DNA from 4 places in the Klebsiella sp. F11 genome. Region 3 is predicted to be linked to each of the others. Evidence: predicted binding sites of a transcription regulator. Region 3 holds the regulator's gene; each other region holds the start of a gene.
What was found. The regulator PurR, encoded in region 3, represses purine synthesis genes. The targets are predictions, from matches to a motif close to CANGCAAACGTTTGCNTG.
Positions count from the first base shown of each region.

Region 1: the regulator PurR is predicted to act here: its motif matches at 1,628-1,645, upstream of glyA (serine hydroxymethyltransferase).
Region 2: the regulator PurR is predicted to act here: its motif matches at 3,432-3,449, upstream of tusA (sulfurtransferase TusA).
Region 4: the regulator PurR is predicted to act here: its motif matches at 5,347-5,364, upstream of purM (phosphoribosylformylglycinamidine cyclo-ligase).

Region 1 covers NZ_CM160060.1:1,391,553-1,399,396, forward strand. Annotated here, with positions in the region: gene glnB (nitrogen regulatory protein P-II) at 1-209, shown strand, start outside; gene hmpA (NO-inducible flavohemoprotein) at 247-1,437, opposite strand; gene glyA (serine hydroxymethyltransferase) at 1,760-3,013, shown strand; gene AC1M2H_RS06980 (DoxX family protein) at 3,080-3,502, opposite strand; gene AC1M2H_RS06985 (ROK family transcriptional regulator) at 3,577-4,770, opposite strand; gene AC1M2H_RS06990 (DUF5107 domain-containing protein) at 4,886-7,844, shown strand, end outside.
Region 2 covers NZ_CM160060.1:311,488-319,331, reverse strand. Annotated here, with positions in the region: gene AC1M2H_RS01615 (lysoplasmalogenase) at 191-817, shown strand; gene zntA (Zn(II)/Cd(II)/Pb(II) translocating P-type ATPase ZntA) at 896-3,088, shown strand; gene tusA (sulfurtransferase TusA) at 3,128-3,373, opposite strand; gene AC1M2H_RS01600 (7-cyano-7-deazaguanine/7-aminomethyl-7-deazaguanine transporter) at 3,607-4,272, shown strand; gene AC1M2H_RS01595 (DcrB family lipoprotein) at 4,346-4,903, shown strand; partial or broken gene AC1M2H_RS01590 (MFS transporter) at 4,919-6,125, opposite strand; gene AC1M2H_RS01585 (LptM family lipoprotein) at 6,633-7,022, shown strand; gene AC1M2H_RS01580 (beta-ketoacyl synthase chain length factor) at 7,488-7,844, shown strand, end outside.
Region 3 covers NZ_CM160060.1:2,580,972-2,588,815, forward strand. Annotated here, with positions in the region: gene cfa (cyclopropane fatty acyl phospholipid synthase) at 1-1,092, opposite strand, end outside; gene punC (purine nucleoside transporter PunC) at 1,391-2,575, opposite strand; gene punR (DNA-binding transcriptional activator PunR) at 2,688-3,599, shown strand; gene purR (HTH-type transcriptional repressor PurR) at 3,617-4,642, opposite strand; gene cydH (cytochrome bd-I oxidase subunit CydH) at 4,937-5,026, shown strand; gene AC1M2H_RS12865 (MFS transporter) at 5,189-6,355, shown strand; gene sodB (superoxide dismutase [Fe]) at 6,395-6,976, opposite strand; gene AC1M2H_RS12875 (C40 family peptidase) at 7,096-7,844, opposite strand, start outside.
Region 4 covers NZ_CM160060.1:1,461,026-1,468,869, forward strand. Annotated here, with positions in the region: gene ppx (exopolyphosphatase) at 1-1,265, opposite strand, end outside; gene ppk1 (polyphosphate kinase 1) at 1,269-3,329, opposite strand; gene purN (phosphoribosylglycinamide formyltransferase) at 3,615-4,256, opposite strand; gene purM (phosphoribosylformylglycinamidine cyclo-ligase) at 4,253-5,290, opposite strand; gene bglK (beta-glucoside kinase BglK) at 5,596-6,447, shown strand; gene AC1M2H_RS07300 (6-phospho-beta-glucosidase) at 6,458-7,844, shown strand, end outside.

The DNA of each region.
Region 1 (7,844 bases), 1.2 Mb from region 3:
AGCTGTACCGCGGTGCGGAGTATATGGTGGATTTTCTGCCAAAAGTGAAAATCGAAATCGTGGTTACGGATGATATCGTCGATACCTGCGTGGATACCATTATCCGCACGGCGCAGACCGGTAAAATCGGCGATGGCAAAATCTTTGTCTTTGACGTGGCGCGCGTGATTCGTATCCGCACCGGGGAAGAAGACGACGAAGCGATTTAAGTTTTAACCCTCTCCCCGGCGGGGAGAGGGGCAGCAATTACAGCACCTTATGCGGGCCAAAGCATTCGTAATGAATGCGTTCGCCGTTCACGCCTAGCGCCACCAGCTGCTTCGCCGCGTGCTGCATAAAGGCGACCGGGCCGCAGAGGTAGAACTGCATCAGCGGGTCGCGCAGGCCCTCTGCCTGAGCGGTCAAATCCATCAAACCTTCGCTATTAAAACGCGCCGCCTGACGGTCCTTTTCGCCAGGGCTGCGATACCAGACGTGAGAAGCAAACTTAGGCAGGGCCGCACCCAGCGCGCTGACCTCATCGGCAAAGGCGTGAACCTCGCCGTTTTCCGCCGCGTGGAACCAGTTAACCTGCGCCGGATGCTGCGCTTTGGCCAGCGAATCCAGCATCGCCAGCATTGGCGTCTGACCGACGCCGCCGGAAAGCAGGGTTACCGGGGTTTCGGCGTCAACGGTAAGGAAGAAGTCGCCCGCCGGCGCCGCCAGGTGCACCACGTCCCCTTCGCTTGACGCATTGTGCAGCCAGTTCGATACCTGGCCGCCGTTCTCGCGCTTCACGGCAATGCGATAGCCTTTGCCATCCGCCTTACGCGTCAGGGAGTACTGGCGAATTTCCTGATATTCAAACCCTTCGGGCTTCAGCCAGACGGCCAGGTACTGGCCCGGCTGATAATCAGCCACCGGCCGGCCGTCCACCGGTTCCATCTCGAAGCTGGTGATCAGCGCGCTGCGCGGGGTTTTCTTCACGATGCGAAACGCGCGGGTCCCTTCCCAGCCGCCGGTCTTGCGGGCGCTATCCTGATAGATTTCGGCTTCGCGGTTGATAAAGACGTTTGCCAGCACGCCGTAGGCCTTGCCCCAGGCGTCGAGCACTTCCTGACCCGGGCTGAACATTTCATCCAGCGTCGCCAGCAGGTGGCCGCCGACAATATTGTACTGCTCCGGCCTGATCTGGAAGCTGGTGTGCTTCTGGGCGATTTTTTCTACCGCCGGCAGCAGGGCCGCCAGGTTGTCGATATTGCTCGCGTAGGCGGCAATAGCGTTAAACAGCGCCTCACGCTGATCGCCGTTACGCTGGTTGCTCATATTGAAGATTTCTTTGAGTTCGGGGTTATGAGCAAACATGCGATCGTAGAAGTGGGCGGTCAGCTTCGGACCGGTTTCAACCAGCAGGGGAATGGTGGCTTTGACCGTAGCGATGGTTTGAGCGTCGAGCATAGCAGCTTCCTTTAGTGTTATCTTAATGATGCATTTTAAATGCATCTTATATAAATAACCCTGCAATGTAAATGGTTCTTTAACACTCTCCCTCGAACCAGTTACAACATGAGAAATTTACATCACAAACCTGAAAAGAAATCCGTTGATACTTGCAGAGACGTTATTGCTCAAAGCCTTGTACCATGCGGAGCCAAACGTTTGCGTAAAATCGTTTGTCAAGACCTGTTATCACCGAACGATTCAGTTATACTGTGGGCCGTCGCCCAAAAAGGCCCCCTTTTAGAGCTGTAATCTATTGTTAGCTGAGCAGGAGATGCGGATGTTAAAGCGTGAAATGAACATTGCCGATTATGATGCCGAACTGTGGCAGGCTATGGAGCAGGAAAAAGTACGTCAGGAAGAGCACATCGAACTGATCGCCTCCGAGAACTACACCAGCCCGCGCGTGATGCAGGCCCAGGGTTCCCAGCTGACCAACAAATATGCCGAAGGCTATCCGGGCAAGCGCTACTACGGCGGTTGCGAATACGTTGATATCGTCGAGCAGCTGGCTATCGATCGCGCAAAAGAGCTGTTTGGCGCCGACTACGCCAACGTCCAGCCGCACTCCGGTTCGCAGGCTAACTTCGCGGTTTACACCGCTCTGCTGCAGCCGGGCGATACCGTTCTCGGTATGAACCTGGCGCAGGGCGGCCACCTGACTCACGGCTCCCCGGTTAACTTCTCCGGCAAGCTGTACAACATCATTCCTTACGGTATTGATGAGTCCGGTAAAATTGACTATGAAGATATGGCGAAGCAGGCGCAGACCCACAAGCCGAAGATGATCATCGGCGGCTTCTCTGCCTATTCCGGCATCGTTGACTGGGCAAAAATGCGTGAAATCGCCGACAGCATCGGCGCATACCTGTTCGTTGATATGGCGCACGTTGCCGGCCTGATCGCCGCGGACGTTTACCCGAACCCGGTTCCGCACGCTCACGTTGTCACCACAACCACGCACAAAACCCTGGCGGGTCCGCGCGGCGGCCTGATCCTGGCGAAAGGCGGCGACGAAGAGCTGTACAAAAAGCTGAACTCTGCCGTCTTCCCAAGCGCGCAGGGCGGCCCGCTGATGCACGTTATCGCCGCGAAAGCCGTGGCGCTGAAAGAAGCGATGGAGCCAGAGTTCAAAGTCTACCAGCAGCAGGTCGCGAAAAACGCCAAAGCGATGGTGGAAGTGTTCCTGAACCGCGGCTATAAAGTGGTGTCCGGCGGGACTGAAAACCACCTGTTCCTGCTGGATCTGGTGGATAAGAACCTGACCGGTAAAGAAGCTGACGCCGCCCTCGGCCGCGCCAACATCACCGTCAACAAAAACAGCGTGCCGAACGATCCGAAGAGCCCGTTCGTGACTTCCGGTATCCGCATCGGTTCTCCGGCCGTGACTCGCCGCGGCTTCAAAGAAGCGGAAGTGAAAGAGCTGGCCGGCTGGATGTGTGACATTCTGGACAACATCAATGACGAAGCGGTAACCGAGCGCGTTAAAGGTAAAGTTCTGGATATCTGCGCCCGCTTCCCGGTTTACGCATAACGCTTAGCTGTTGAAAGCGAATAAAAGGCCGCGAATGCGGCCTTTTTTACGTCCGTTGCCCGGCGATTAACGCCGGTCGAGGGAGAGGGTGCCCGGGCCGACTATCGCCAGCAGCAGGAAGGCGCCGGCAATGCTGACGTTTTTATAGAAGTTAATCATATTTGGCAGCACCGCATCGCCAGACATATCCCAGAAATGGTGGCCGATAACCGCCGTGCCGAGGGTATAAAAAATAAAGATGACCGCCAGCGGACGCGTGAAGAAGCCGAGAATAATCAGAATCGCCGCCGGAACCTCCATCACGATGGCGATAATGGCCGCCAGCGTCGGCAGCGGCGCGCCGGATGAAGCCATATACTGCACGGTGCCGCTAAAACCCATCAGCTTGGGGTAGCCAAAAATAATAAACAGCAGCACCACGGCAATTCGCGCAATCAGCAGCAGCAGGTGGCGCGAGGAACCAAAATCAAAATAGCGTAATGCGTTCATAACCAGCACCTTATGAAAGACGAGTTATTTAAACGTAATACACAATTTTGCTCCCCGCCACGCGCTGTCCGGGATTAGCGCAGCGTTTGTAGCTGCTCCTCAATGTACAGATAACCGATGCCCATCAGCTGCTGCGCCCGGGTTAGCTGGCCGAAGCCGATGTGGGTGGCGCGAGTGCGGGGGGCATCCCGATGATCAAAAGGATTGAACCCGGTCTGTCTGATAATGGTATTTAGCCACTCCTCGCCGAAGCCGCAGCTGCGCCCATAGAATAAAATATTGTTTATATTCAATATGTTCAAGAAATTGTAGAGACTAAGCCCGATGGCGTTTGCGGAGTCTTCCACCCAGGTATGAAGGCGTGAGTCACCCTGCTGCCATTTTTCGATTAGGGCATCGATGGTCAGCGCTTCCGGATTATCTGCGAGATCGGGCTGCGTTTTAAGCCATATCCGCGCCTGTTTTTGCAACGCGCTGAGGGAGGCCACGGTCTCCAGGCAGCCGTAGCGGCCACAATCGCAGGCTACGCCGTCAGGATTAATAATGGTGTGGCCAATCTGGCCGCTGCCATAAAGGCTACCTCGCCAGACCTGGTCGTTGATAACAAACGAGGAGCCAATACCGTAATCGACGTTGATAACGCAGAAGTCCCGATACTGCCCGTCATTTTGCCATTTCTCCGCCAGGGCCAGCATCACGCAGTCGTTATCGACCATTACGCGAACGTTGAGCTTTTCTTCCAGCAGATATTTCATCTCCACGGGCTGTTTCCAGGGAGCTTGCGGCATGGTCTGGGAGACCCCCGTTCCCGCATCAACCTGCCCATGAACCGCCAGAGCCAGATTGATTTTACGCCTGGGCCAGTTCTTACGGTATTGATGCCAGCACTTCTCAATCGCTGCCAGCAGCGCCTGAGGGGTTGGGGCGTCGATGGCGTGATATTCAACGTCACCTTTCGCACTCAGACAGGCGTTGCCAAGCTGACACTCGATGCTGGTTGGCGTGATGTTCATGCATAGAGTCCAGTCGCCGTCGGGTGCGATAAGCCAGGCGCCGCTGCTATGGCCGCGGGCGAGGCTGTCGTCCTGTACGTTGACCACGCGTCCTTCTTCTTCCAGCTCCTGGAGAATATTGCTGACCGCGGGGATCGAGATTTGTGCCAGCCGCGCGAGCGCCGATTTACTGGCTCGTTTCTTACGGTACAGATACTCCAGCAGCACGCCCTTGTTGTAATGGCGGATTTGCTGATTGTTAATGCAGGCTTTCATAAACTAAACCTTGTTAACTAAATTGCGTGATTATTGTGCGTAAATGCGCTGATTCTGTCTATTAAACTGCTCTCATTATTTCACTTCAGTATGTCTTGTTAACTTTGAGGGCATTATGAGTTCAGTAAACGTTTGGCAGGAAACGGTACATATTCCAACCTATGAAACGGGGGCTCAGGACGTTCATCCCATGTTCCTGGAAAATCGGGTTTATCAAGGATCTTCCGGGGCGGTGTATCCCTATGGCGTGACGGATACGCTGAGTGAGGAAAAAACGCTGAAGGCCTGGCAGGCGGTGTGGCTGGAAAATGATTACATCAAAATCATGATCCTACCCCAGCTGGGAGGCCGGGTGCACCGCGCGTGGGATAAGGTCAGACAGCGTGATTTCGTTTATCACAATGATGTTATCAAACCCGCGCTGGTTGGCCTGCTTGGCCCATGGATCTCCGGGGGGATTGAGTTTAACTGGCCGCAGCACCACCGTCCCACCACCTATATGCCGGTTGATTTTACGATTAGCGAAAACGACGATGGCTCAAAAACCGTTTGGGTTGGTGAGACGGAGCCGATGCATGGGTTGCAGGTAATGACCGGGTTTACTCTGCGCCCTCAGCGCGCGGCGTTGGAGATTGGGAGCCGGGTCTACAACAGCAATGCCACGCCGCGCCACTTCTTGTGGTGGGCGAATCCGGCGGTTAAAGGCGGCGATGGGCATCAAAGCGTATTCCCTCCGGATGTTACTGCGGTGTTCGATCACGGCAAACGTGCGGTTTCATCGTTCCCAATTGCCACCGGCACCTATTACAAGGTGGACTATTCGGCCGGCGTCGACATCTCGCGCTACAAAAATGTCCCGGTACCGACTTCCTATATGGCAGAAAAGTCAGAGTACGATTTCGTCGGCGCCTGGTGCCATGATGAAGATGGCGGGCTGCTGCACGTCGCAGATCATCACATTGCGCCGGGGAAAAAGCAGTGGAGCTGGGGTTACAGCGAGTTTGGTCAAGCGTGGGACAAGAATCTGACGGATGACAATGGACCCTATATCGAGCTGATGACCGGCATTTTTGCCGATAATCAGCCGGATTTTACCTGGCTCGATCCGTTTGAAGAAAAGCGATTTGAACAATACTTCCTGCCTTACCATTCTCTGGGCATGGTACAGAACGCTTCGCGCGATGCGGTGATCAAACTGCAGCGTGAAGAGAGCGGCATTGTATGGGGGCTCTATGCTATTTCGCCGCTGACCGCCTATCGGCTCAGGGTTAGCGAAGAGGGCAACCCGCAGCTGCTGCTGGATGAAATGATTGAGCTGACGCCATGCGTTGCCGCTCAAGGGACGTTAGCAGGTATTGATCCAGCTCGCCTGACGATGGAGCTGCTGGATAGTCACGGCAGATGCGTTTTGCGCTATCAGGAACATCAGCCGCAGGAGCTACCGTTGCCGGAAGTGGCGGTAACGCCCTTAAGCGCCAGTGCGATAAGCAGCGTGGATGAAGCGTGGTTTATTGGTCAGCACCTGGAGCAGTATCATCACGCCAGCCGCTCGCCGTTTGACTACTACCTGCGCGGCGTTGAGCTTGACCCGCAGGATTATCGCTGCAATCTGGCGCTGGCGATGCTGGAATATAACCGCTCTGACTACCCGCAAACCATCGAGTATGCGACCCAGGCGCTGTCGCGCGCGCATCGGTTGAACAAAAATCCGCAGTGTGGGCAGGCGAGTTTGATTCGCGCCAGCGCCAGAGAGCGATTGCAGCAGTGGCATGATGCGCAGGAGGATTTTTGGCGCGCGGTGTGGAGTGGCAATAGCAAGGCTGGGGGATATTATGGACTTGCCCGGCTGGCGACGCGTAGCGAACGCTACGAGGATGCGCTGGCATTTTGTCGGCAGAGCCTGCTGGCGTGTCCCACTAATCAGGATGTGCTGTCGCTAGAGATCTTCTTACTGCACCTCACCAGTCGTCGCAGCCAGGCCCTACGGCAGATTGAAACGCTGTTGGTCGACTATCCGCTAAATCCTACCTTGTGGTGGCTCAATGCAACAATATCAGGAGCTGAAGCGGATACGGCGCGATGGCTAGCAATATGCCAGTCGCGGGATATTAACGCGCTGCTGACCGCCGGGCTGGTGCTGAGCTGGGGAATGCCGGGGCAGGCGAAAGTTGTACTGGAGACGCTTAACTGTAAGAAGACGCTACCTCTCTATTTACAGGCCAGCCTGGCCGAAGGAAGCGAGCGCATCGCACTGATCAACCGCGCTCGTGAGGCGTTTCCTGACTTCGTGCGTTTCCCCAATCTGCTGGTGGAAGTGGCTGCGCTGGAGAATATAACCGAATGTTATTTTGCTCATCATCTGCTTGCCTGTTTCCACTATAGCCGGCGTAACTATGAGAAAGCGACGCAGCTGTGGCATCGCTGCGTTGAAATGGCTCCTGATTTTGCCGATGCCTGGCGAGGGCTGGCGATTCATGCATGGAATAAACAGAGTGATGCCCGCCTGGCGGCAGAGTATCTGGATAAAGCCTGCGCCCTGCAGCCGCAGGATGCTCGTCTGCTTTTTGAACGTGACCTGCTGGATAAGCTGACCGCGGTGGCGTCGGAAAAACGTCTTGCCCGGCTGGAGGCCAATCTCGCGACCGCCTTGAAACGCGATGATTTAACGGCGGAGCTGCTTCATCTTTGGCACCTGGCAGGCAGCGCTGAGCAGGCGGCAAACGTGCTCGCTACGCGTAAATTCCACCCCTGGGAAGGCGGTGAAGGCAAGGTGACCAGCCAGTTTGTTATCAACCAGTTATTACGTGCCTGGCAGTATCTTCAGCAGCAGCAGCCGCAGCAGGCGGAAGCGCTACTGCTATCGGCGCTGCACTATCCGGAAAACCTGAGCGAAGGGCGTCTCCCGGGACAGACGGATAACGATATCTGGTTCTGGCTCGGCGTTTGCGCCAGGCAGCAAGGCATGGAAGAACGCGCGGTCGAGTGCTTCCGCAAGGCAGCGTCGGGGGACCGGACGATCAATATTCATAGCTACTACAACGATCAGCCGGTGGACTACCTCTTCTGGCAAGGCG
Region 2 (7,844 bases), 2.3 Mb from region 3:
TTGCCCATTCGTCTTACTCCCAGGAATTCTCAGGAATCAGCATACCGCGCCTTGATTAACGTTGTCATCTGCCCGCCCGAGCCACTACACTGAGTTTTAGTACCATCAGTACAACTACTTATACCCTATGCATGGCGGGTTGCGGCCCGCAAGGCGAGGGGTATAGCGATAACAGATACAGGGACTCACTATGCTTTGGTCGTTTATTGCTGTCTGTTTTTCCGCATGGCTTTATGTCGATGCGTCCTACCGTGGACCAACCTGGCAACGCTGGTTGTTTAAACCCGTCACGCTGATTCTGCTGCTGCTCCTTGCCTGGCAGGCGCCGATGTTCAACGCCATCAGCTATCTGGTGCTGGCCGGCCTGTGCGCCTCGCTGGTCGGCGACGCGCTGACCCTGCTGCCGCGCCAGCGGGTGATGTACGCCGTCGGCGCCTTCTTCCTTTCGCACCTGCTCTATACCATCTGGTTTGCCAGCCAGATGACGCTGTCATTTTTCTGGCCGCTGCCGCTGGTGCTGCTGGTCGTTGGCGCGCTGCTGCTGGCAATTATCTGGAGCCGGCTGGAAGAGATGCGTCTGCCGGTCTTCACCTTTATCGGCATGACGCTGGTGATGGTCTGGCTGGCGGGAGAGCTGTGGTTCGTGCGCCCGACCGATACCGCCCTCTCCGGCTTTATCGGCGCCGCCTTCCTGCTGCTGGGCAATATTGTCTGGCTGGTCAGCCACTATCGCCGCCGCTTTCGCGCCGATAACGCCATTGCCGCCGCGTTCTACTTCGCCGGACACTTCCTGATCGTGCGCGCGCTATACCTCTAATTTAACCCTTGACTCTGGAGTCGACTCCAGAGTGTATCCTCTGGGCAATGAGAAAATTATCATTACCCGGAGGGTGTCATGTCGACTCCAGAAGCTCAGGACAAAAAAGTCCCCCAGTTCTCGTCATTCACATTAAAACCCGTAGCCGCACAGCCCGACGACTGCTGTACGGATGCCTCCTGCGCGGCGAAAACCCGCGAAGAGCCCCTGAACGATGCGCGCTACAGCTGGCTGGTCGACGGCATGGACTGCGCCGCCTGCGCCCGCAAGGTTGAGAACGCGGTACGCCAGGTGCCGGGCGTCAGCCAGGTGCAGGTGCTGTTTGCCACGGAAAAGCTGCTGGTGAACGCCGGGAGCGATATCCGCCCGCAGGTAGAAAGCGCGGTACGCTCGGCGGGCTACAGGCTGCGCGATGAAGATGCTCCGCAGCAGGAAACCTCCCGGCTGCGGGAGAATCTGCCGCTGATAACCCTGGTGCTAATGATGGCCCTGAGCTGGGGGCTGGAGCAGTTTAACCATCCCTTCGGCGAGCTGGCCTTCGTTGCCACTACCCTCGTTGGCCTGTGGCCGGTCGCGCGCCAGGCGCTGCGGCTGATCAAAAGCGGCAGCTGGTTCGCCATCGAGACTCTGATGAGCGTCGCCGCCATCGGCGCGCTGTTTATCGGCGCCACCGCCGAAGCCGCGATGGTGCTGCTGCTGTTCCTGATCGGCGAACGCCTTGAAGGCTGGGCCGCCAGCCGCGCTCGCCAGGGCGTCAGCGCGCTTATGGCCCTCAAGCCCGATACCGCCACGCGGGTCCGCGACGGCGTGCGGGAAACCGTCGCCCAGCGCGACCTGCGCCCCGGCGATCTGATTGAGGTCGCCGCCGGCGGGCGCCTGCCCGCCGATGGTCGGCTGATGACGCCGTTTGCCAGCTTCGATGAGAGCGCGTTAACCGGCGAATCGGTCCCGGTGGAGCGCAGCTCCGGCGAGCGCGTGGCGGCGGGCGCCACCAGCGTTGACCGTCTGGTGCAGCTGACGGTTATCTCCGAACCCGGCGACAGCGCGATCGATCGTATCCTCAAGCTGATTGAGGAAGCCGAAGAGCGGCGGGCGCCCATTGAGCGCTTTATCGATCGCTTTAGCCGTATTTATACCCCGGCCATTATGCTCGTCGCCCTGCTGGTGGCTATCGTACCGCCGCTGTTTTTTGCCGGCGCCTGGCTGCCGTGGATCTATAAGGGGCTGACGCTGCTGCTGATCGGCTGCCCGTGCGCGCTGGTCATTTCCACTCCGGCGGCAATCACCTCCGGGCTGGCGGTCGCGGCCCGTCGCGGCGCGCTGATTAAGGGCGGCGCCGCGCTTGAGCAGCTCGGGCAGGTTCGCCAGGTCGCCTTTGATAAAACCGGCACCCTGACCGTCGGCCAGCCGCGCGTGAGCGCGACGATTGTCACCGCCGACATCGATGAGAACGGCCTGCTGGCGCTGGCCGCCGCGGTGGAGCAGGGCTCCAGCCATCCGCTGGCCCAGGCCATCGTCCGCGAAGCGCAGCAGCGGGGGCTGAATCTCCCTGTCGCCAGCGGCCAGCGGGCGCTGGCCGGTTCCGGCATAGAAGCCGAAGTCGAAGGCCGTCGGGTGCTGATTTGCGCGGCGGGTAAAGGGGCGGCGGCAGAGTACGAAGAGCAGATTCGGCAGCTGGAGAGCGCCGGACAGACGGTGGTGCTGGTGCTGCGTGAGGATCTCCTGCTCGGCATTCTGGCGCTGCGCGATACCCTACGCGACGACGCCCGCCAGGCGGTGGACGCGCTGCGTCAGCTCGGCGTACAGGGGGTGATCCTCACCGGCGATAACCCGCGCGCGGCGGCGGCCATCGCCGGAGAGCTGGGGCTGACGTTCCGCGCCGGGCTGCTGCCTGCCGATAAGGTCACGGCGGTGATGGCGCTCAACGCCGAAGCGCCGCTGGCGATGGTCGGCGACGGCATCAACGACGCGCCGGCGATGAAGGCGGCCACCATCGGCATTGCGATGGGCAGCGGCACCGACGTGGCGCTGGAGACCGCCGATGCGGCGTTAACCCATAACCGCTTAACCGGCCTCGCGCAGATGATTTCGCTGGCCCGCGCCACCCACGCCAATATCCGGCAGAACATTGCCATAGCGCTGGGTCTGAAGGGGATTTTCCTGGTCACCACGCTGCTCGGCCTGACCGGACTGTGGCTGGCGGTGCTGGCGGATACCGGCGCCACGGTGCTGGTCACCGCCAACGCCCTGCGGCTGCTGCGCCAGAAGTAGCCGGGACGCTCCCCGGCGGCGCAGAGCTTACCGGGGAGCTCAGTGGTTTTTGCGAATCAGATAGCGGTAAGGCAGAGCGCTAATCTCCTGGGCAACCAGCTCATGCTCCATAAACCGGCAAAAACCGGGAATATCGCGGGTTGTCGCCGGATCGTCGGCGATAATCAGCAATGTCTCGCCCACCGGCATCGTGCGCACGGCCTTGCGCACCATCATTACCGGCTCCGGGCAGCGTAGACCCTGGGCATCCAAAGTGTGGTCAGGAGTGGAAAAAAGTTCGCTCATTATCATCTCACGTCAACAAAACGGCCCTAGTTTACCGCCCCCCGCACGCGACGCAAGCCAGGTTAACGTTTGCGCGAAAAACAACCGTTGCATTACGTCCGTAACGCAGTATCATGCAGCCGTTTTTAATTGGGTTCCCTCACCCCAAATTTCAGTCCCTCACTCATTCGTGTTGTAGACCAGCGGCGACGCCTCTGCAGCCTGAAGGATAACGGGCATAAAAAGGTCACAATATGAATCCCTTTACTACCGTACAGCGTAAAAAAGCGCTGGTCTGGCTATCGCTATTCCATTTGCTGGTGATCACCTCCAGCAACTATCTGGTGCAGCTCCCGATCTCCATTTTTGGTTTCCATACCACCTGGGGCGCGTTCAGCTTTCCGTTTATTTTCCTCGCCACCGATCTGACGGTACGCATTTTTGGCGCGCCGCTGGCGCGACGCATCATCCTCGCGGTGATGGTCCCGGCGCTGCTGATCTCCTACGGCGTCTCTGCCCTGTTTTATATGGGCGAATGGCAGGGCTTTGCCGCGCTCACGCACTTCAACCTGTTCGTGGCGCGTATCGCGGTCGCCAGCTTTATGGCCTATGCGCTGGGGCAGATCCTCGACGTCCACGTCTTTAACCGCCTGCGGCAAAATCGCCGCTGGTGGCTGGCGCCCACCGCCTCCACGCTGTTTGGCAACGTCAGCGACACCCTGGCCTTTTTCTTTATCGCCTTCTGGCGCAGCCCGGACCCCTTTATGGCAGCCCACTGGGGAGAAATCGCCACCGTCGACTACTGTTTCAAGGTGCTGATTAGCATCGTATTCTTCCTACCGATGTACGGCATGTTGTTGAATATGCTGCTGAAAAAAATGGCGGATAAATCTGATTTGTCCGCAATGCAGCCAGGTTAAGAGTACTCACAGACTGATGTGATAAGATAAGCGCATGAGCCGTTAATGGCCGTTTATCGAAAGGAAGATGTCAATGCGCAATTTGGTTAAATATGTCGGTATTGGCCTGCTGGTTATAGGCCTTGCGGCCTGTGATAACAGCGATTCAAAAGCGCCAACCGAAGGGGCTGCGGCTGAAAGCAACGCCAGCGGGCAAACCGTGAGCCTGCTGGACGGCAAGCTGACCTTCTCCCTGCCCGCGGGGATGACCGACCAGAGCGGTAAGCTCGGTACCCAGGCCAACAACATGCACGTCTATTCTGATGTAACAGGTCAGAAAGCGGTGATCGTGATTGTCGGCGACAGCACCAATGAAGATTTAACCGTACTGGCTCAGCGCCTGGAAGAGCAGCAGCGCAGCCGCGATCCGCAGCTGCAGGTCGTGACCAATAAATCGATTGAGATCAAAGGCCACACCCTGCAGCAGCTGGACAGCATCATCTCCGCCAAAGGACAGACCGCCTGGTCTTCGGTTCTTCTCGGCAAGGTGGATGATAAATTGCTGACCCTGCAGATCACTCTGCCGGCAGACAACCAGCAGCAGGCGCAAACCGCGGCGGAAAACATCATCAATACCCTGACCATTCAGTAATTCGCGGTCAGACGTTATGGCCTCCGGTGTCGCCATCGGGGGCCATTTTTTTTAGCCGCCATCCCAGCAGTAGGGCTATCGCCACCAACCCCGCCGCGGCCAGATAAATTGTCGATATCCCCGCCCACGTCATCAGCAGTCCGGCTAACGGTCCGGTAAGCCCCAACGAGAGATCCATAAACACCGTATAGGTCGCCAGCGCCGAGCCCTGATTTTGTTGCGGTACTGCCTTAACCGCCACCACGCCAAGCGCCGGAAATACCAGCGAAAAGCCGGCGCCGGTAAGGAAGGTTCCCGCTTTAGCCACCAGCGGCGTCTCCGCTACTCCGACCAGCAGCAGCCCAATAAGCTCAACGCCAAAGCACAGCATCGCCACGTTCAGCCCGCCGAGGCGATGAATACCGTTGGGGAAAAGCAGCCGCGTACCGACAAACGCGCAGCTGAACAGCGTCAGCGCAAAAGCCGCGCCGTCCCAGCCTTTGGCGTCATAAAACAGGGTAATAAAGGTGGCGATCACGCCAAAGCCTGCGGAAGCCAGCGCCAGGGCCATTCCGTACGGCCAGACCCGGCTCAGCACCGCACGAAACGACATCGCTTTGCCTTTCATTGCCTTAACCGGGGTCCGCGGCAGCGCGCAAAGAATAGCGGTCAGCGCCACCAGCATAATGGTCAGCGCCAGCCCATAAAGCCCGCCAAAGGAGAAGCACAGTACGCCGAGCGGCGCACCCATCGCCATTGCCCCGTAGGTGACGATACCATTCCACGAAATGACCCGGCCGATATGCAGCGATCCGACAACCCCAACGCCCCATAACGTCGAACCGGTGCCGGCGAAGCTTTGACCAATACCAAGGATTACGCGGCCAAGGCACAGCAGCGCCAGGCTTAAAATCGGCCAGCCGCTTGCGCCCGCAGCGAGCAGGTAACACAACCCGCTAAGCAGGCAGCCGCATAGACCAAACACCACAATTTTTTTCGGCCCCAGCAGATCGGCGTAGCGTCCGGCATGAGGGCGGCTCAGGAGGGTCGCGAAGTATTGCAGGCTGATCGCCAGCCCGGCCCAGAAAGCGCTAAACCCCATCACCTCATGGACATAGCCAGGCAGTACCGCCAACGGCAGGCCGATCGTCAGGTAGCTGGCAAAATTAAAAATAACCACCGAGACAATCCGCAGATTGAGGCGGAATCCGCTAAGCGCCGTTTCGGCAACGGGTTCGGGCATTGGGCTCACCAGATTTATACCACTCAGTTTTTCACTATTACCATGTCATCCATTGAAAAGCAGCTACCAGAACAGAATATTGATTTACGCTTTCCGTCACGCAGTCAGGGGAATAAAGCTGAACTCCCCTGCGTTCTGAGCGCCAGGATATAATGCCCCCATTATATAGCCGGGTAATAGTTTGCTTATTATTAAACGATGTGAATGATATAACTGAATAAGCCGACTGATTAATTTGATGGTGAAGAATAGCGATGATTGTATAATTTTTGTGAACTTTAGGCTCTCAAAGGAAATTTTAAACGTCTGAAATCCATCATCATTACTCATTACCGCTGGTGACCTCGCGCTCTATGCTTTATGATGAAAACCCTTCTCGCCCGACGTCAAAACGGAAACGCGCGAGATATTTACCTGGGACATAATTCCGGCCCGGTGAGACTGATATTAATTATTCTTAGCATTGGGCATCTCATCATATAACCCATAATTCGACAGGAAGCGTTCATGAAAAAGGTTGTTAAGTGGCTGGCGGCTATTGCCGTTATCGGGACATTGGCAGGCTGCGCCCGTACGGCGCCCATCGAACAAATTCAGACAACGGTCAGCGCAGGTCATACCGATGCTCAGGTAAAAAACGCTATTCTCAGAGCCGGCGTACAGCGCCAGTGGATAATGTCGGAAACGGCGCCGGGTATTATCAAAGCCCGCCAGCAGGCGCGCGATCACGTCGCTGAAGTGCAAATTAACTATTCCGCAACCGGTTATTCCATTCATTACGTCAGCAGCCTCAACCTGATGGCCTCCGGCGGTGAAATCCATAAAAACTATAACCGCTGGGTACATAATTTGGATAAAGACATCCAGGTTAATTTGGCGGCGGGAAGCGCCCTGTAAGCGTTCGCTCCCCGCGCTCCGGCACGAAGTGATTTAGGAACAGGTCGTTTTCTTACCCCTAAAGAGGAATATAGCGCCCGGCGCTATATCGGCATCATCCCGCTAACGCCAGCCGGCAATCGCCTGAAGGCGCGCGGGATATGCCGGGCCGCCATTTGATTCGGCATTATCCTATGTATTCGCGAACCGCCCTGTACGATATGCGGTTGGCACCGCAGACAATGCGCGTCGGCCCGCGGGCAGAACGATGAAAATATTCGGCTCATGCTCTTAGATTTGTCACAATAAATTGCACTGATGCGCGAAAATATCGAAAATACGCGAAATCGATCGGCAAATAATGCGGGCAGCGGCGCTGCCCGATAACCTGGCGCCGGTCATACTGTATTGGCAGGCCAGCAGAAAAATAACAAGGTCGCGTTAAAATCGCTACCGGAATCACCGATTTACCGCGGACTCGCGTTGATGAAATTTGCACTAAACATAATTGACTGGCAGGGCAGAGCCCCAGGACTTAGCGAAACGACGCAGTGGCAGCAGTGGTCACGGCTTTCGCACGCCATCGATCCGGCGGCGCCTCAGGCAAAGCTCAGCGAATTGCCGATGATGACCGCCAGACGACTCAGCTCCGGCAGCAGGCTGGCCGTTGAGTGTGGGCTGGCGATGCTGCGCCGCCATCCCATCGATGCCGTGCTGTACACCAGCCGCCACGGCGAGCTTGAACGCAACTACCGCATCCTGCACGCGCTGGCGACGGAGCAGGCGCTCTCCCCTACCGACTTCGCGCTCTCCGTACACAATTCAGCGGTCGGTAACCTGACC
Region 3 (7,844 bases):
CTGAATATCGCGCGCGCGGAAGGCGCCGGCGCAGGCGTTCAGATAATAGCTAAACATGCGTTTAAAACGCTCGGTGTAGTTGTCGGCAATATCCGGCCAGCTGGCGAGGAATCGCTCGTACCAGGCCATCAGCGTGGTATCGTAATCGGCGCCTATATTGTGCCAGTCTTCCATAACGAAATGCGTTTCGCTGGCTTGCGCAATATGGCGTACCGACGGCAGGCAGCCGTTAGGGAAGATATATTTATTGATCCACGGATCGACGCTGAGGTCGGTTTTGTTTGAACCGATGGTGTGCAGTAAAAAACGACCGTCCGCTTGCATATTTCGGTCGACAACGTCGAAATAGGTCGCGTAGTTTTTCGGCCCCACGTGCTCAAACATACCGACGGAAACTATCCGGTCAAAACTATCATGTAAGTCACGATAGTCCTGTAACAGGATAGTGACGTCTAATCCTTCACACCGCTGCTGGGCCATTTTTTGCTGTTCGGCAGAAATGGTAACGCCAACCACGCTAACGTGATAATTTTTTGCCATGTAATAGGCCAGACCGCCCCAGCCGCAGCCAATATCCAGCACCCGCATCCCGGGTTCCAGCTGCAGCTTGCGGCAAATAAGATCTAATTTAGCCTGCTGAGCCTCTTCCAGAGATTGCGCCTCTTTCCAGTAAGCGCAGGAATATTGCATATAGGGGTCGAGCATCCGACTAAAAAGATCGTTGCCGAGATCGTAGTGCTCTTTGCCGACTATCCAGGAACGTTTTTTACTTTGCAGATTGAACAGGCGAGCGGTAGCAATACGCAGCGTATCTTTGAGATGGCGGGGAAGCTGTTTTTCCAGTCCGGCGCGCAGCACCTTATGGAAGAAGATATCCAGACGCTCGCAGTCCCACCAGCCGTCCATATAGCTTTCACCTAACCCCAAAGAACCTTCCTGCAGCACGCGCTTAAAAAAGAGGGGGTTTTTTATCCGTAAATCGGAGGGAGCGGGGCCATTAATTTCAATACCCGCACGACCAAGTAACTCAGCTGTAATTCGGTACCAGTCATCATTTGGTACACTTACTTCTTCTATACACGATGAACTCATAGCTTCTCCATCACGCCCAAGTGATCAGAACCTTAAAACAGCGTAGACGCTTTTTTTGGCATTGTGAGAAATCTCACGGAATAATCCGTGAAGCTGCTATCCGACGTAGAACAGAGGAAGGGAGATAACCCTTGCCGAAAGGCCTTCCATGGTGAAACGGGAAGCATCCTGCCCCCGTTAATATCGATAAACTGTCTATTTATGTGACACGCGATCCAGTATAGGCCCCTATTTTAAGGCTTTCAATAAAAAGATATTAGCAGGCTAATTACTGGATCTTAACACCACTGAAACCATTTTATGCATGCGCCGACTCGGCGCTCAGCCGGGTGGTGCGCAGCTGCATCACATATCCCAGCCCGGCCAGCACGATGGAGGCCAGCATCACGCTGGTGGTGGTGAGCAGCGGCGTGGCAATCAGCGTGGAGACCAGCAGGCTGGTCAGGAAGCACAGTCCGAGCTGCAGGGTATTCTGCAGCGCGGCGGCGCGTCCCGTCGCCTGAGGGAACGGGCGCAGCGCCTGGGCAACGACAATCGGGTAAATGGCGCCGTTAACGATAGCCATCACGCAGAAGGGGACCATCAGCGCGACGATGGAGGCATTCTGCTGCAGACCAGCCAGCCAGGTGGCGGCAACGCTGAGCGCAAAAACCACCAGCAGCCACGGCAGCAGCTGCTGCCCCTGCCATTTTTGCAGCGCCGCCCGGCAGCCGTATCCGCCGATTAAAAAGGCGATAGTCTGCGGCACGTAGCTCAGGCCGATGGCGGTTGGCCCGTAGCCCATGTCATGTAGAATAAACGGCGATCCGGTCAGCCAGGCGAAAAAGCTGGCGGAGCAGGCGGCATAAATCAGCACGTTGCCGCTATACTCGCGCGAGCGCAGCAGCGCCAGGAAGGTCAGCTTTTTCTGCGTATCGCTCCCGGGCCGGCGCACCGGCTTGAGGCGTAAGGCGGGCAGCATCAGCAGCAGGGCGATGGCGAACAGGGTCGCGAAAATAGCCTGCCAGTCGAAATGGGCGAGCAGCCAGCTGCCGAGCAGCGGCGCCAGAGCCGGCGACAGGCCCACCAGCGGCATGATGGTGGCGAATATGCGGTTGGTACGCTGGGCGGGATAATAGTCGGTGACCATCGCCTGCCAGGTGACCGCCGCCGCGCAGACGCCGATGGCCTGCACAAACCGCAGCGCCAGCATCAGATTCGCGTCCCGTACCCACAGCATGCCAAGGCAGCCGACGGCGAAGATCGCCAGGCCGCTGAGCAGTACCGGCCTGCGCCCGTAGCGATCGGATACCGGACCCCAGAACAGCTGGCCAACGGCGAAACCGGCGAGAAACACGCTGAGGCTGGCGCTGACCGAGGCCGCCGAAGTATTCAGATCCTGCTGGATAGCCGAAAACGCCGGCAGATACATATCGGTTGCGAGGAAGCCCAGCACGCTGAGGCCCGCTAACCAAACTAAAAATCCTTTCCCGGGTTGTTGCATAAAGTTCTCTTTCTTCTGATACAGGTAAGATGTCGCAGAGTGTAGGGAGTGCATTCTGGCTTGTGAAACGCTAATATTTGTTACATGCGTTCAAAAATTTTGCAGGCAGAATATGTGGTCCGAATACTCCCTTGAAGTGGTTGATGCGGTTGCCCGCAACGGCAGCTTTAGCGCTGCGGCTCAGGAGCTGCATCGTGTCCCTTCTGCGGTCAGCTACACCGTGCGTCAGCTCGAAGAGTGGCTGGCGGTTCCGCTCTTCGAACGACGTCATCGCGACGTCGAACTCACCCCGGCCGGGGTGTGGTTTTTACAGGAAGGGCGTTCTGTTATCAAAAAAATGCAGATCACCCGCCGCCAGTGCCAGCAGATCGCCAACGGCTGGCGCGGGCAGCTCTCGATTGCGGTTGACGATATCGTCAAGCCGGCGCGTATGCGGCAGATGATTGTCGATTTTTATCGTCACTTTCCGGACGTCGAGCTGATTGTCTTCCAGGAGGTGTTTAACGGCGTCTGGGACGCGCTGGCCGACGGCCGCGTGGAGCTGGCTATCGGCGCGACCCGCTCGATTCCGGTCGGCGGACGCTACGCCTTTCGCGACATGGGCATGCTGAGCTGGCACTGCGTGGTGGCCAGCCACCATCCGCTGGCAAAAATGAGCGGTCCGCTGAGCGATGATACGTTGCGCAACTGGCCGTCGCTGGTCAGGGAGGATACCTCCCGCTCGCTGCCGAAGCGCACGACGTGGCTGCTGGATAATCAGAAGAGGGTGGTGGTGCCGGACTGGGACGCCTCGACAACCTGCCTGTCGGCCGGGCTGTGCATCGGCATGGTGCCGTCGCACTTCGCCCGCCCGCGGATCGATAGCGGCGAATGGACGGCGCTGGAGCTGGAAAATCCGTTCCCGGACGCCGCCTGCTGTCTGACCTGGCAGCAGAGCGATATCTCGCCGGCACTCTCCTGGCTGCTGGACTATCTTGGCGACAGCGAAACGTTAAATCGGGAGTGGCTGCGGGCGCCGGAATAGGCGGCGCCCCGCCGGGATTAGCGGCGGTAGTCGACGAACGGGCCGTCGATCACCGAGCGGCGCTCGACCAGGCGCGGGTGAACTTCGATAGACTGCGACTCCTCGCGCTTGTTAACGATGCGGTCCATCAGCATATTGAATGCGGCTTCGCCGAGAGAGTCCTTTGGCTGATGAATGGTGGTCAGCGCCGGGCTAAAGTAGCGGGCGTTGCGCACGTTGTCATAGCCAATCAGCGAAATATCCTGCGGCACGCGCAGGCCCATTTCGTCGGCTGCGCAAATCGCCCCCATCGCCATGATATCGCCGCCGCAGAAGATGGCGGTCGGGCGGTGCGGCTGGCTGATGATCTGCTGCATGGCGCGGTAGCCGGACTCAGGCTCGAAGTCGCCCTGAACCACCCAGCTTTCCGGGACGCGAATCTGCGCTTCTTCCATCGCTTTCATAAAACCGGCCAGGCGACCGGCGCCGGTGTTGCGCTCCAGCGGACCCGGGATCACGCCGATTTCACGGTGGCCGCGTTCGACAAGATAGCGGCCGGCCATGTAACCGCCTTCAAAGGCGTTATCGATCACCGAATCGGTAAAGTCGGCCTTGGACTCGCCCCAGTCCATCACCACCATCGGGATGTTGCGGTACTCTTCGAGCATGGAGAGCACCGACTGCGGATATTCGGAGCACATGACCAGCAGACCGTCGACGCGCTTTTGCGCCATCATCGACAGGTAGGCCTGCTGTTTTTCCGGATCGTTCCACGCGTTGCCCAGAATCAGGGTGTAGCCCTTCTGGAAGCAGCTTTTCTCGACGGACTCGATAATCTCGGCAAAATAGGCCGCTTCGCTGCTGGTGGCCAGCAGGCCGATCGATTTGGTGTGATTAACCTTCAGGCTGCGCGCCACCGCACTCGGAGAGTAGTGCAGCTCTTTGATGGCGGCCCATACCGCGTTGCGCGTCTCTTCAGCCACAAAACGGGTTTTGTTAATTACATGTGACACTGTTGTAGTGGAAACGTTTGCGCGCTTCGCTACATCTTTAATTGTTGCCATTACTTCTCTCTCCAGACCTTGACCTGATCGTCTGATTATCGATACGTAACCGTTTGCCTATACACACCCTGAGCGCAATGTTCAACATTGCATCACGTCGGGAAACGACACAGAACGACAGGAAGGGGTCAATGGCCGATACGCTTTCAAATTAGCGTGGGATTTTGTCCGATCTTGCGGCAAAGGGGAAGAGTAAAAACGTGCATCGCCCTAAATCTCAGAAGATTTTTATGCAATACTGTGCAAAAATGAGCAGGCTCACTTTTCTTGTGGGGATAATCAGGGGGAAAATTGATGGATACAGATTTAAAGTTTTCGCTGACCACGACGATTATTGTTCTGGGGCTGATCGTGGCCGCAGCGCTGACCGCCGTACTGCACTAATTCTTGCGGGGGAGAGGCTCCTTTCCCCCATTCCCACGCATTATTATCAAATTCGCAAAAATCTTTTGCCATTTCGTTTACTTTTGTTTTTCTGTGATTGATGTCATGCTTTTGCCTTCTGATGAGATACCGTCGCTGAGGACGGTTTGCTGGAGTCATTGCATGAAAATCAACTTTCCCCTGTTAGCGCTGGCCGTTGGGGCGTTTGGTATCGGTACGACCGAATTTTCCCCGATGGGATTGCTACCGGTGATCGCGAAAGGCGTGGATGTATCCATTCCCGCCGCGGGGATGCTGATTAGCGCCTACGCCATCGGCGTGATGGTCGGAGCGCCGCTGATGACGCTGCTGCTGTCGCATCGCGCGCGCCGCAGCGCGCTAATTTTCCTGATGGCTATTTTTACCCTTGGCAACGTCCTCTCTTCAATGGCGCCGGATTACACCACGCTGCTGCTCTCGCGCATTATCACCAGCCTGAACCACGGCGCCTTCTTCGGCCTCGGCTCGGTGGTGGCCGCGAGCGTGGTGCCTAAGCACAAGCAGGCCAGCGCGGTGGCAACCATGTTTATGGGTCTGACCATCGCCAATATTGGCGGCGTCCCGGCGGCGACCTGGCTGGGTGAAACCATCGGCTGGCGCATGTCCTTCCTCGCCACGGCGGGTCTTGGCCTGGTGGCGATGGCCGGCCTGTGGTTCTCGCTGCCGAAAGGCAGCGCAGGGGAGCGGCCGAATGTGAAGGAAGAGCTGGCGGTATTGATGCGGCCGCAGGTGCTTTCCGCGCTGCTGACCACCGTGCTCGGGGCCGGGGCGATGTTCACTCTCTATACCTATATTTCGCCGGTGCTGCATACCATTACCCACGCTTCGCCGCTGTTCGTCACCGCGATGCTGGTGCTGATTGGCGTCGGCTTCTCTCTGGGCAACTACCTTGGCGGAAAATTTGCCGACCGCTCGGTTTCCGGCACGCTGAAGGGATTTTTACTGCTGCTGATGGTTATCATGCTGGCGATCCCGCTGCTGGCGCAGTCGCAGATTGGCGCGGCCATCAGCATGGTAGTGTGGGGCGCGGCGACGTTCGCCGTGGTGCCGCCGCTGCAGATGCGCGTGATGCGCGTGGCTCATGAAGCGCCGGGGCTCTCTTCTTCGGTGAATATCGGGGCGTTTAACCTCGGCAATGCGCTGGGCGCGGCGGCCGGCGGGGCGGTAATTTCCGGCGGCCTGGGCTACGCATTTGTTCCGGTGATGGGCGCGATCATCGCCGGGGTGGCGCTGATGCTGGTGCTGTTCAGCAGTCGTTCGCGGCCGGAAGAGGCCTTAGCCAGCAGCTAGTTGTTACCGCAGAAGGGGAAACCCTTCTGCGGTACCGTTTTATGCCGCCAGATTAGCCGCGACAAACTTCCAGTTTACCAGCGCCCAGAAGTGCTCCAGATAGTTCGGACGGGCGTTACGGTAGTCAATGTAATAAGCATGTTCCCAGACATCCACGGTCAGCAGCGGCGTAGCGCTGCCGGTGAGCGGCGTACCGGCGTTGCTGGTCGAGACAATCGCCATACTGCCGTCGCCATTTTTGACCAGCCACGTCCAGCCGGCGCCGAAGTTTTTTGCCGCCGCATCGGTGAACTGCGCTTTAAAATCGGCGAAGCTACCGAAGGCTTTGGCGATAGCTGCCGCCAGTTCGCCTTCCGGCTCGCCGCCGGCGTTCGGCGCGAGACAGTTCCAGTAGAAGGTGTGGTTCCAGACCTGGGCGGCGTTGTTAAAGACGCCGCCTTCGGAAGAACGAACGATCTCTTCTAAAGACAGATCTGCAAAAGCGGTGCCCTTGATCAGGTTGTTGAGGTTGGTGACGTAGGCCTGGTGATGCTTACCGTAATGGTATTCCAGAGTTTCAGCGGAAATGTGCGGCGCCAGGGCGTCTTTTGCATATGGTAATGCAGGTAATTCGAACGACATTGCTACTCTCCTTATTATATTAATGCGTGCAATAACCACATCATGCACAGGGAGATAGTAGCAAATTAAAAGATGTGGCAAAAGAGAGAGTTAACCTGCCGCAGGCGCGGCAGGGGGCGCTAGCGGATGGTTTTAGGCGTCATCACGCGGCGGGCGCCAACGTAGTGGCGAACCCAGTAATCTTCGCTTAACGAGGTAATCTGAATATCGCGTCCGGTACGCGGCGACTGGATAAATTTGCCGTTACCAACGTACACGCCGACGTGATCCGCCGTGCCGCGGCCGCGGGTGCGGAAGAAGACCAGATCGCCGCTCTGCAGCTCGCCGCGGTCGACCGGGCGGGCATCGCGCAGGTGGTACATCTCGTTCGCCGTGCGCGGGATATGAATTTTCACCAGGTCTTTATAGGCGTAATAGACCAGCCCGCTGCAGTCAAAGCCGGTGCGCGGCGAGGTGCCGCCCCAGCGATAGGGCTTACCAATTTGGTCCATCAGCTTCGACATCGCGGTGCTTTGCGCTTTTTGCACCCGCACCTTATGCGCATCGGCAAGCGTCAGCGGCACTTCTTCTTCGGCAACCGGCTTGCAGCGCTTTTTGTAGCCTTTACGTACGACGCACTTCTGCTTCACGCTGGCCATCGCCCGCGTCGGCTCGATACTGGCAGTAGCCGAGGTCGCGCACTGCTTTTTATAGCCTTTGCGCAACACGCACTTTTTGGTTCCGCCGGCGGCCTGACGGTTTAAGGCCGTTTGGCTGGAGGCGGTGGTGCGGGTAGGGTGTTTGGCGCGGGAGGAGGTTGATGCTTTCTTGCTGGAGGTTTTGGCGCTGGATTTTGTTTTCTGACCGGAGGCTTTTTTCTTGCGTTCGC
Region 4 (7,844 bases), 1.1 Mb from region 3:
GGCAAATCGTCGAGCTTGATAGCCTTACGGTGAAAGCGCACCAGCGTGGCCATCAGCATCTGCTGCTCCTGATTAAAGCCGGGCAAATCGCTGTTCTGCAGGATATACGCCGAGTGGCGATGCATACCGCTATGGTTAATATTCAGCCCCACTTCGTGCAGCATCACCGCCCATTTCAGCAGCGCCGACAGGTTCGGGTTGTCGAGCTTGGGGTTCTGATCCTGCCACTGTTCAAAGATGTGGGTGGTGGTTTCCAGCACCCGACGCGCCTGTTCACGGTCGATATTGTACTGGTTTGCCAGGCTTTGCGCGGTGCGGCTGCGGATATCCTGATGGCGGAAACGGCCCTCCATCTCGTACAGCACACCTTCGCGCAGGGCCCCGTCGGACAGGCGCAGCTCTTTAATGGCCAGCGCATCAAACACGCCGCACAGAATCGCCAGCCCCGGCGCAAATACCGCCTTGCGCTCTTCGGAGAGGCCCGGCAGGCTTAGCGCGTCGAAGTTCTTATATTTCAGCAGCTCGGCGACCAGCATTTCAAGGCGTTCAGGCGTGATAAAGCCGTCCTTCTCGCCCATGGCGACCAGCACTTCCTGAGCGGCTTTAATGGTCCCGGAAGCGCCCAGCGCGACCGTCCAGCCCTGGATGCGGAACTGCCACGCCAGCGTCTCCAGCTTTTGCACCGCCGACAGGCGCGCGCGCTGGAAATTCTCTTTGTTGATAATGCCGCCCGGAAAGTAAATCTGCGAGAAGCTGACGCAGCCCATTCTGCGGCTTTCGACGAGGCGCGGTTCGAAATCTTCGCCGATGACCAGCTCGGTTGAGCCGCCGCCGATATCAATCACCAGCTTGCGGCCGCGCTCGGGCTGAGTATGCTCGACGCCCATAAAAATCAGGCGCGCCTCTTCATTACCGGAGATTATCTCAATCGGGTAGGGGATAACCTGCTCCGCGCGTTTGAGAAACTCCGCCGCGTTTGTCGCCTGGCGCAGCGTATGCGTGCCGACGATGCAGACGCTGGCGGGGGCAAAACCCTGCAGGCGTTCGGCAAACAGCGACAGGCAGCTAAGCCCGCGCGCGATCGCCTCTTTGCTGAGCACGGAGTTTTCATCCAGGCCGTCGGCCAGATGAACCCGCTGTTTAAGGCGACCGATGATCTGCATTGCCCCGTCGACGACACGGGCGATCACCATATGAAAACTGTTTGAACCAAGGTCGACCGCAGCAAACTCCTGGGGCCGAGGGGCTTTTTCGTTTATAGGCATAGGTTAATCGGGCTGTTCGAGTGATTTGAGATAGTCGTAGATCGCCATCTGAGCGCGAACTTTACGGCGATTGCCGCGCGGCACGTAACTGTTACTCAGCTCTTTATCAAGATAGCGTGCTTTCACCGTGTCGTTGAACAAGATATCAAAAATATCCAGCACCCGCTGCTTCAGACGCGGGTCCAGCAGCGGCGCGGCGACTTCGATGCGGTAGTCGATATTGCGCGTCATCCAGTCGGCGGAAGAGAGCCAGACCTGCTTATCGCCGCCGTTTTCAAAGACGTAGACTCGGTCGTGCTCAAGGAAGCGGTCGACGATGCTGGTAACGCGAATGTTGTCGCTAATCCCCTCAAGACCCGGGATCAGGGAGCACATGCCGCGGATTAACAGGTTAACGGGCACGCCGGAGCTGGAGGCCGCATACAGGCGGTCAACCAGGCCCTTATCGACCAGGTTGTTCAGCTTAAGGGTGATCCCGGAGGGCTGGCCGTTCTGGGCGTTAGCAATTTCCCGATCGATCATCTCATACAGCAGGCGGCGCGAGTTCTGCGGCGACACCAGCAGATAGTCAAAGCTAACCGGACGGTAGGGGTTTTCGATAAAGTTGAACACGCGACGGACTTCATTGGTAATGCGCGCATCGGCGGTTAACAGGGAGTAGTCGGTATACAGACGGGCGGTTTTTTCGTTGAAGTTGCCGGTACCGATATGGGCGTAGCGGACCACCTCGTCGCCCTCTTTACGCGAAATCAGGAACAGCTTGGCGTGGATCTTCAGCCCGGGGGCGGAGAAGATCACGTGCACGCCGGCTTCGGTCAGGCGCTTCGCCCAATGAATGTTGGCCTCTTCGTCAAAGCGCGCCTGCAGCTCGACCACCACGGTGACTTTTTTACCGTTGTGGGCGGCGTGAATCATGGAATCGATAATCCGCGAGTCTTTGGCGACGCGGTAAATATTGATTTTGATCGCCAGCACGCTGGGGTCGAAGGAGGCCTGGCGCAGCAGCTCCAGCACGTGCTCAAAGGTGTGGTACGGGTAGTAGAGCAGCACGTCGCGTTCGCGGATGGCGTCGAAACCGTTGCGGAACTTATCAAACCAGGTGTGGCGCAGGCGCGGCAGCGGCTTGTTGACCAGATTAGCTTTGCCGACGTTCGGGAAGCCGATAAAGTCTTTAAAGTTGTGGTAGCGGCCGCCCGGCAGCATCGAGTCATAGCGCGAAATCGAGAACATTGCCCGCAGCATTTCGACCATCGCGTCCGGCATATCACGCTGGTAAACAAAGCGTACCGGTTCGGCGGTAAGGCGCTGTTTCAGGCTGGAGGACATCAGCTCCATCAGGCTCGATTCCATCTCGTGCACCAGATCGTACTCGGCGTCGCGGGTCATTTTCATCGAATAGGCGTTCAGCGTATCGTAATCGAAGAACCCTTTAAAGATATCATCCAGGCAGTAGCGCAGAATGTTATCAAGCAGGATCATTGGCTTACGGCGACGCGGGGCTTCCGGCGGCAGGTTAACAAAGCGCGGAACCTTATCTGAGGGAATTTCCAGCAGGGCGTAGTTAACGGTTTCGCCGCGAATGATTTCCACCGCCAGATAGGTGTAATCATCTTTCAAAAACTGGATCAGGTCCGTTTCGCGGTTAATCAAAATAGGGGTGATGTGCTGGCGCAGGTACTGCTTAAAGTAGTTGCGCAGCCAGGACTGCTGGTTGACCGACAGCTGGCGTTCGTTGATCAGGAAGATCTGATTACGCGCCATCTCCAGCAGCAGCTCGTTATAGAGGCTGTCAAACTCCTGGTCGGCCTTCAGCACCCGGGCCTGAATTTTACCTAATAGGTGGCGAGAATGGGCGGTACTGCCTTGCTCTTCACTGATGATGATGCGGCGCTTGAGTTCAGCGAAGCGCACTTTATAAAACTCATCGAGGTTGTTGGAGTAAATGCCCAAAAAGCGCATGCGCTCAATCAGGGGGTTACTTTTATCCGCTGCTTCCTGAAGTACGCGTTCGTTAAAGGACAACCAGCTGAGTTCTTTCTCGATGTATAGCTTTTCCTGGCCCATTACAACTCACACTCCGGTTGATTGATGTTGCATTTTCATTATGGCGAGCTTTGCCATTGAATGTCCAAGTATGTCAAAGAAGTATGACAGTTTTCTTTCAATTCGCTGCGAAGAAAAGGCGGTCACTTCCCTTTGCTTATTATGTGTGCAAAACAGGCTAATTCTGGTGATTGCGGCCGAACGCCGGGCGGCAAAAAACATCCGTCGCCGGGGGAGCTGACGCGGATAAACGGCGGTAGCGATGGCAAAAAAAACGCCTCTGGCGGATGCTAGAGGCGCTATCGATTACTCTTCTGCCGCATATCCCTGCGGTGGCAGAGGGGCGTCGTCAAGCCAGGCCTGACTCCCCTCCATGCGAAGACGACCGTCGACAAACCAGCTGACGACGAGCGGGTAAATGGCGTGTTCCTGCGCCTGCACGCGGGCGGTAACGTCATCTTCGCTATCGCCAGCGAAAACCGGCACTTTGGCCTGCAGAATGACCGGTCCGCCGTCCAGCTCATCGGTGACGAAATGCACCGAGGTGCCGTGCTCCTCATCGCCGTTTTCCAGCACCTGGCGATGGGTATGCAGCCCGGGGTATTTAGGCAGCAGGGAAGGGTGGATATTCAGCAGCCGCCCCTGGTAGTGGGCGACAAACGCCGGGCTAAGAATGCGCATGTAGCCCGCAAGGACCACCAGATCCGGCGCGTAGGCGTCGATCTCGTGCATCAGCTCGCGATCGAACGCTTCGCGGTTGGCGAACTGGCTGGCGGTGAGCGCATGGGTCGGGATACCGGCCTCACGCGCGCGTTCAAGGCCGAAGGCATCGGCCTTGTTGCTGAATACCGCCCGTAGGGTGCCGCCGATCTGTTTCCGCGCGCAGGCGTCAATTATTGCCTGCAGATTACTGCCGCTACCGGAAATCAGCACCACGATGTTTTTCATTCAATGACCACACGCTGTTCGGAATCAGAGGCTTTGATATAGCCTATTTTCCACGCGTTTTCACCTTTTTCGTGCAGCAGGGCGATGGCGTTATCGGCGGCTTCCGGCGGCAGCGCGATGACCATGCCGACGCCGCAGTTAAAGGTCCGATACATCTCGTGGCTGCTGACGTTACCGGCAGTTTGCAGCCATTTGAAGACTTCCGGCCACTGCCAGGAGGACTCGTCGATCACCGCCTGGGTGTTATCCGGCAGAACGCGCGGGATATTTTCCCAGAAGCCGCCGCCGGTCAGGTGCGCAATGGCGTGAACTTCGACGTTAGCGATCAGGTCCAGCACCGATTTGACGTAGATGCGGGTCGGCGCCAGCAGATGGTCGGCCAGGGATGCGCCGTTCAGGTCGGTGGTCTGCGGGTCGACGCCGCTGACTTCAATAATTTTACGCACCAGCGAGTAGCCGTTGGAGTGCGGGCCGCTGGAGCCCAGCGCGACCAGCACGTCGCCGTCGGCAACTTTGCTGCCGTCGATAATTTCTGATTTTTCTACAACCCCGACGCAGAAGCCCGCGACGTCGTAATCATCGCCATGGTACATGCCGGGCATTTCCGCCGTTTCGCCGCCCACCAGCGCGCAGCCCGACTGCAGGCAGCCTTCGGCGATCCCGCTGATGACGCTGGCCGCCGTGTCGACATCCAGTTTGCCGGTAGCATAGTAGTCGAGGAAGAAGAGCGGCTCGGCGCCCTGAACCACCAGGTCGTTTACGCACATAGCAACCAGGTCGATACCGATAGTGTCGTGACGCTTGAGGTCCATTGCCAGACGCAGCTTGGTGCCGACGCCGTCAGTGCCGGAGACCAGTACCGGCTCGCGGTATTTCTGCGGCAATGCGCACAGTGCGCCGAATCCGCCCAGTCCACCCATCACTTCCGGGCGGCGGGTTTTCTTCACCACACCCTTAATACGGTCGACGAGAGCGTTGCCTGCATCAATATCTACGCCGGCATCTTTATAGCTGAGAGAGGTTTTATCGGTCACTGCGAAGTCTCCACACATTTGCGGTAGCAAGAAAAATCGGCGCAATTCTAACAGGGATAGCAAACGTTTGCGAGCCTGCTTTGCAGTCGGCGTTAATCGGCGGCGAGATGGACAAATTTGATACTGTTCACGAAAATGAAACCGGGTACATTCTTGTGCTTGCCTCCGCGCGCCAGAATGATCATCATGCCACTGAAACCGGTTTCTTTTTTTATTTAAGCGAGCCGAATGACGGTACTGAGGGGCTTCTGGAGGGGGGCAGAGTGATAATTGCCGCATTTGATATTGGTGGCACGGCGCTGAAAATGGGCACCGTAGCCAGCTCCGGCGAGCTGCTGGAGAAGGGCAAGCAGCCGATTCGCGACAGCGACGGGGAGCAAATTTTGCAGGCCATGCTGGCGTGGATTGCCGCGCATCCGGAGTGCGAAGGCGTGGCGATCGGTGCACCCGGCTACGTTAATCCGCACATCGGCTATATCGAAATGGGCGGCGCTATCCGTAGATTCGATAATTTCGCCATCAAAACCTGGCTTGAACAACGGACCCGACTTCCCGTCGCCATTGAAAATGACGCCAACTGCGTCCTGTTGGCCGAACGCTGGCTGGGCAAGGCCGCCAATATGAGCGATTTTCTGGTCCTGACGATCGGCACCGGCATCGGCGGCGCGATCTTCTGTAATAACCGGCTGGTGCACGGCGCCAGCTTTCGCGCCGGCGAATTTGGCTATATGCAAACCCAGCGTCCCGGCACCCGCGACGTTCGTCGCTACTCCATGAATGAGAATTGCACCCTGCGCATCTTGCGCCAGCGCTACGCCGACCATTTTGGCAAAACGCTGGAAGAGGTGACCGGGGAAGAGATATTCGATTGCTACGACAGGGGCGATGCGGCCTGCCATCGGCTGGTGGCCGAATTCTTTAACGGTCTCGGAACCGGCCTTTATAACCTCGTCAACGTGTTCGATCCGCAGACCATCCTCATCGGCGGCGGCATCGTGGACCGCCCGGGCTTTTTGCCGCTGCTGCGTGAACATCTGGCCTGGTTCGGCATTGCCGACTATATCGACACCGTCAGCCACGGCAACGACGCCGGGCTGATTGGCGCCGTTTACCATTTCAATCAGCAATACCGGTCGCCGACGGGCGATCGCGCATAAGGAAGGGAACATGTCTGGATTTAAAGAGGGTTTTCTGTGGGGCGGCGCGGTTGCGGCGCATCAGCTGGAAGGGGGCTGGCAGGAGGGCGGCAAAGGCGCGAGCGTTGCCGACGTGATGACCGCCGGCGCCCACGGCGTGGCGCGTGAAATTACCGACGGCGTGCTGGCGGGTAAAAATTACCCTAATCATGAGGCGATTGATTTCTATCATCGCTATAAAGATGACATTCAGCTGTTTGCCGAAATGGGCTTCAAATGCTTCCGTACCTCTATCGCCTGGACGCGTATTTTCCCGCTGGGCGACGAGCTGGAGCCGAATGAGGCCGGGCTGCAGTTCTATGACGATCTGTTCGATGAGTGCCTGAAGCACGGAATTGAGCCGGTGATTACGCTCTCCCACTTTGAGATGCCTTATCACCTTGTTCGCGAATATGGCGGCTGGCGCAACCGTAAGCTGATTGATTTCTTCGTGCGCTTTGCGCAGGTGGTATTAAACCGCTATCAGCATAAAGTGAAGTACTGGATGACCTTTAACGAGATCAACAACCAGGCAAACTTCCACGAAGACTTTGCGCCGTTCACCAACTCGGGACTGAAGTTCCAGCCGGGAGAGGATCGCGAGCCGGTGATGTATCAGGCCGCGCATTACGAGCTGGTCGCCAGCGCGCTGGCGGTGAAAGCCGCGCGGGTGATTAACCCGGCGCTGCAGGTCGGCTGTATGATTGCGATGTGCCCGATTTATCCGCTCTCCTGCGCGCCTGATGACATGATGATGGCGATGAACGCCATGCACCGCCGCTACTGGTTCACCGACGTTCACGTGCGCGGTAAGTATCCTCAGCATCTGCTCAACTACTTTGCGCGCCGCGGCTTTGCGCTGGATATCACCGACGAAGATCGCGCGGCGTTGAGCGAAGGCTGCGTCGACTATATTGGCTTCAGCTACTATATGTCGTTCGCTACCAAGGCCACCGAGGATAATCCGCTGCTGGATTATGATGAGACGAAGAGCCTAGTCTCCAACCCGTACGTGCAGAAATCGGACTGGGGCTGGCAGATTGACCCGGTTGGGCTGCGCTACTCCCTGAACTGGTTCTGGGATCACTATCAGCTGCCGTTGTTTATTGTCGAAAACGGCTTTGGCGCCATCGACGTGCGCGAAGCCGACGGTACGGTAGACGACCAGTACCGCATTGATTATCTCTCCGCGCATATCGCGGAAATGAAAAAAGCGGTCGTTGAGGACGGCGTTGACCTGATGGGCTATACCCCATGGGGCTGTATCGATCTGGTCTCCGCCGGAACCGGCGAGATGAAAAAGCGCTACGGTTTTATCTACGTCGATAAAGATAATGAAGGCAACGGCACCCTGGCCCGCAGCCGCAAGAAATCTTTTG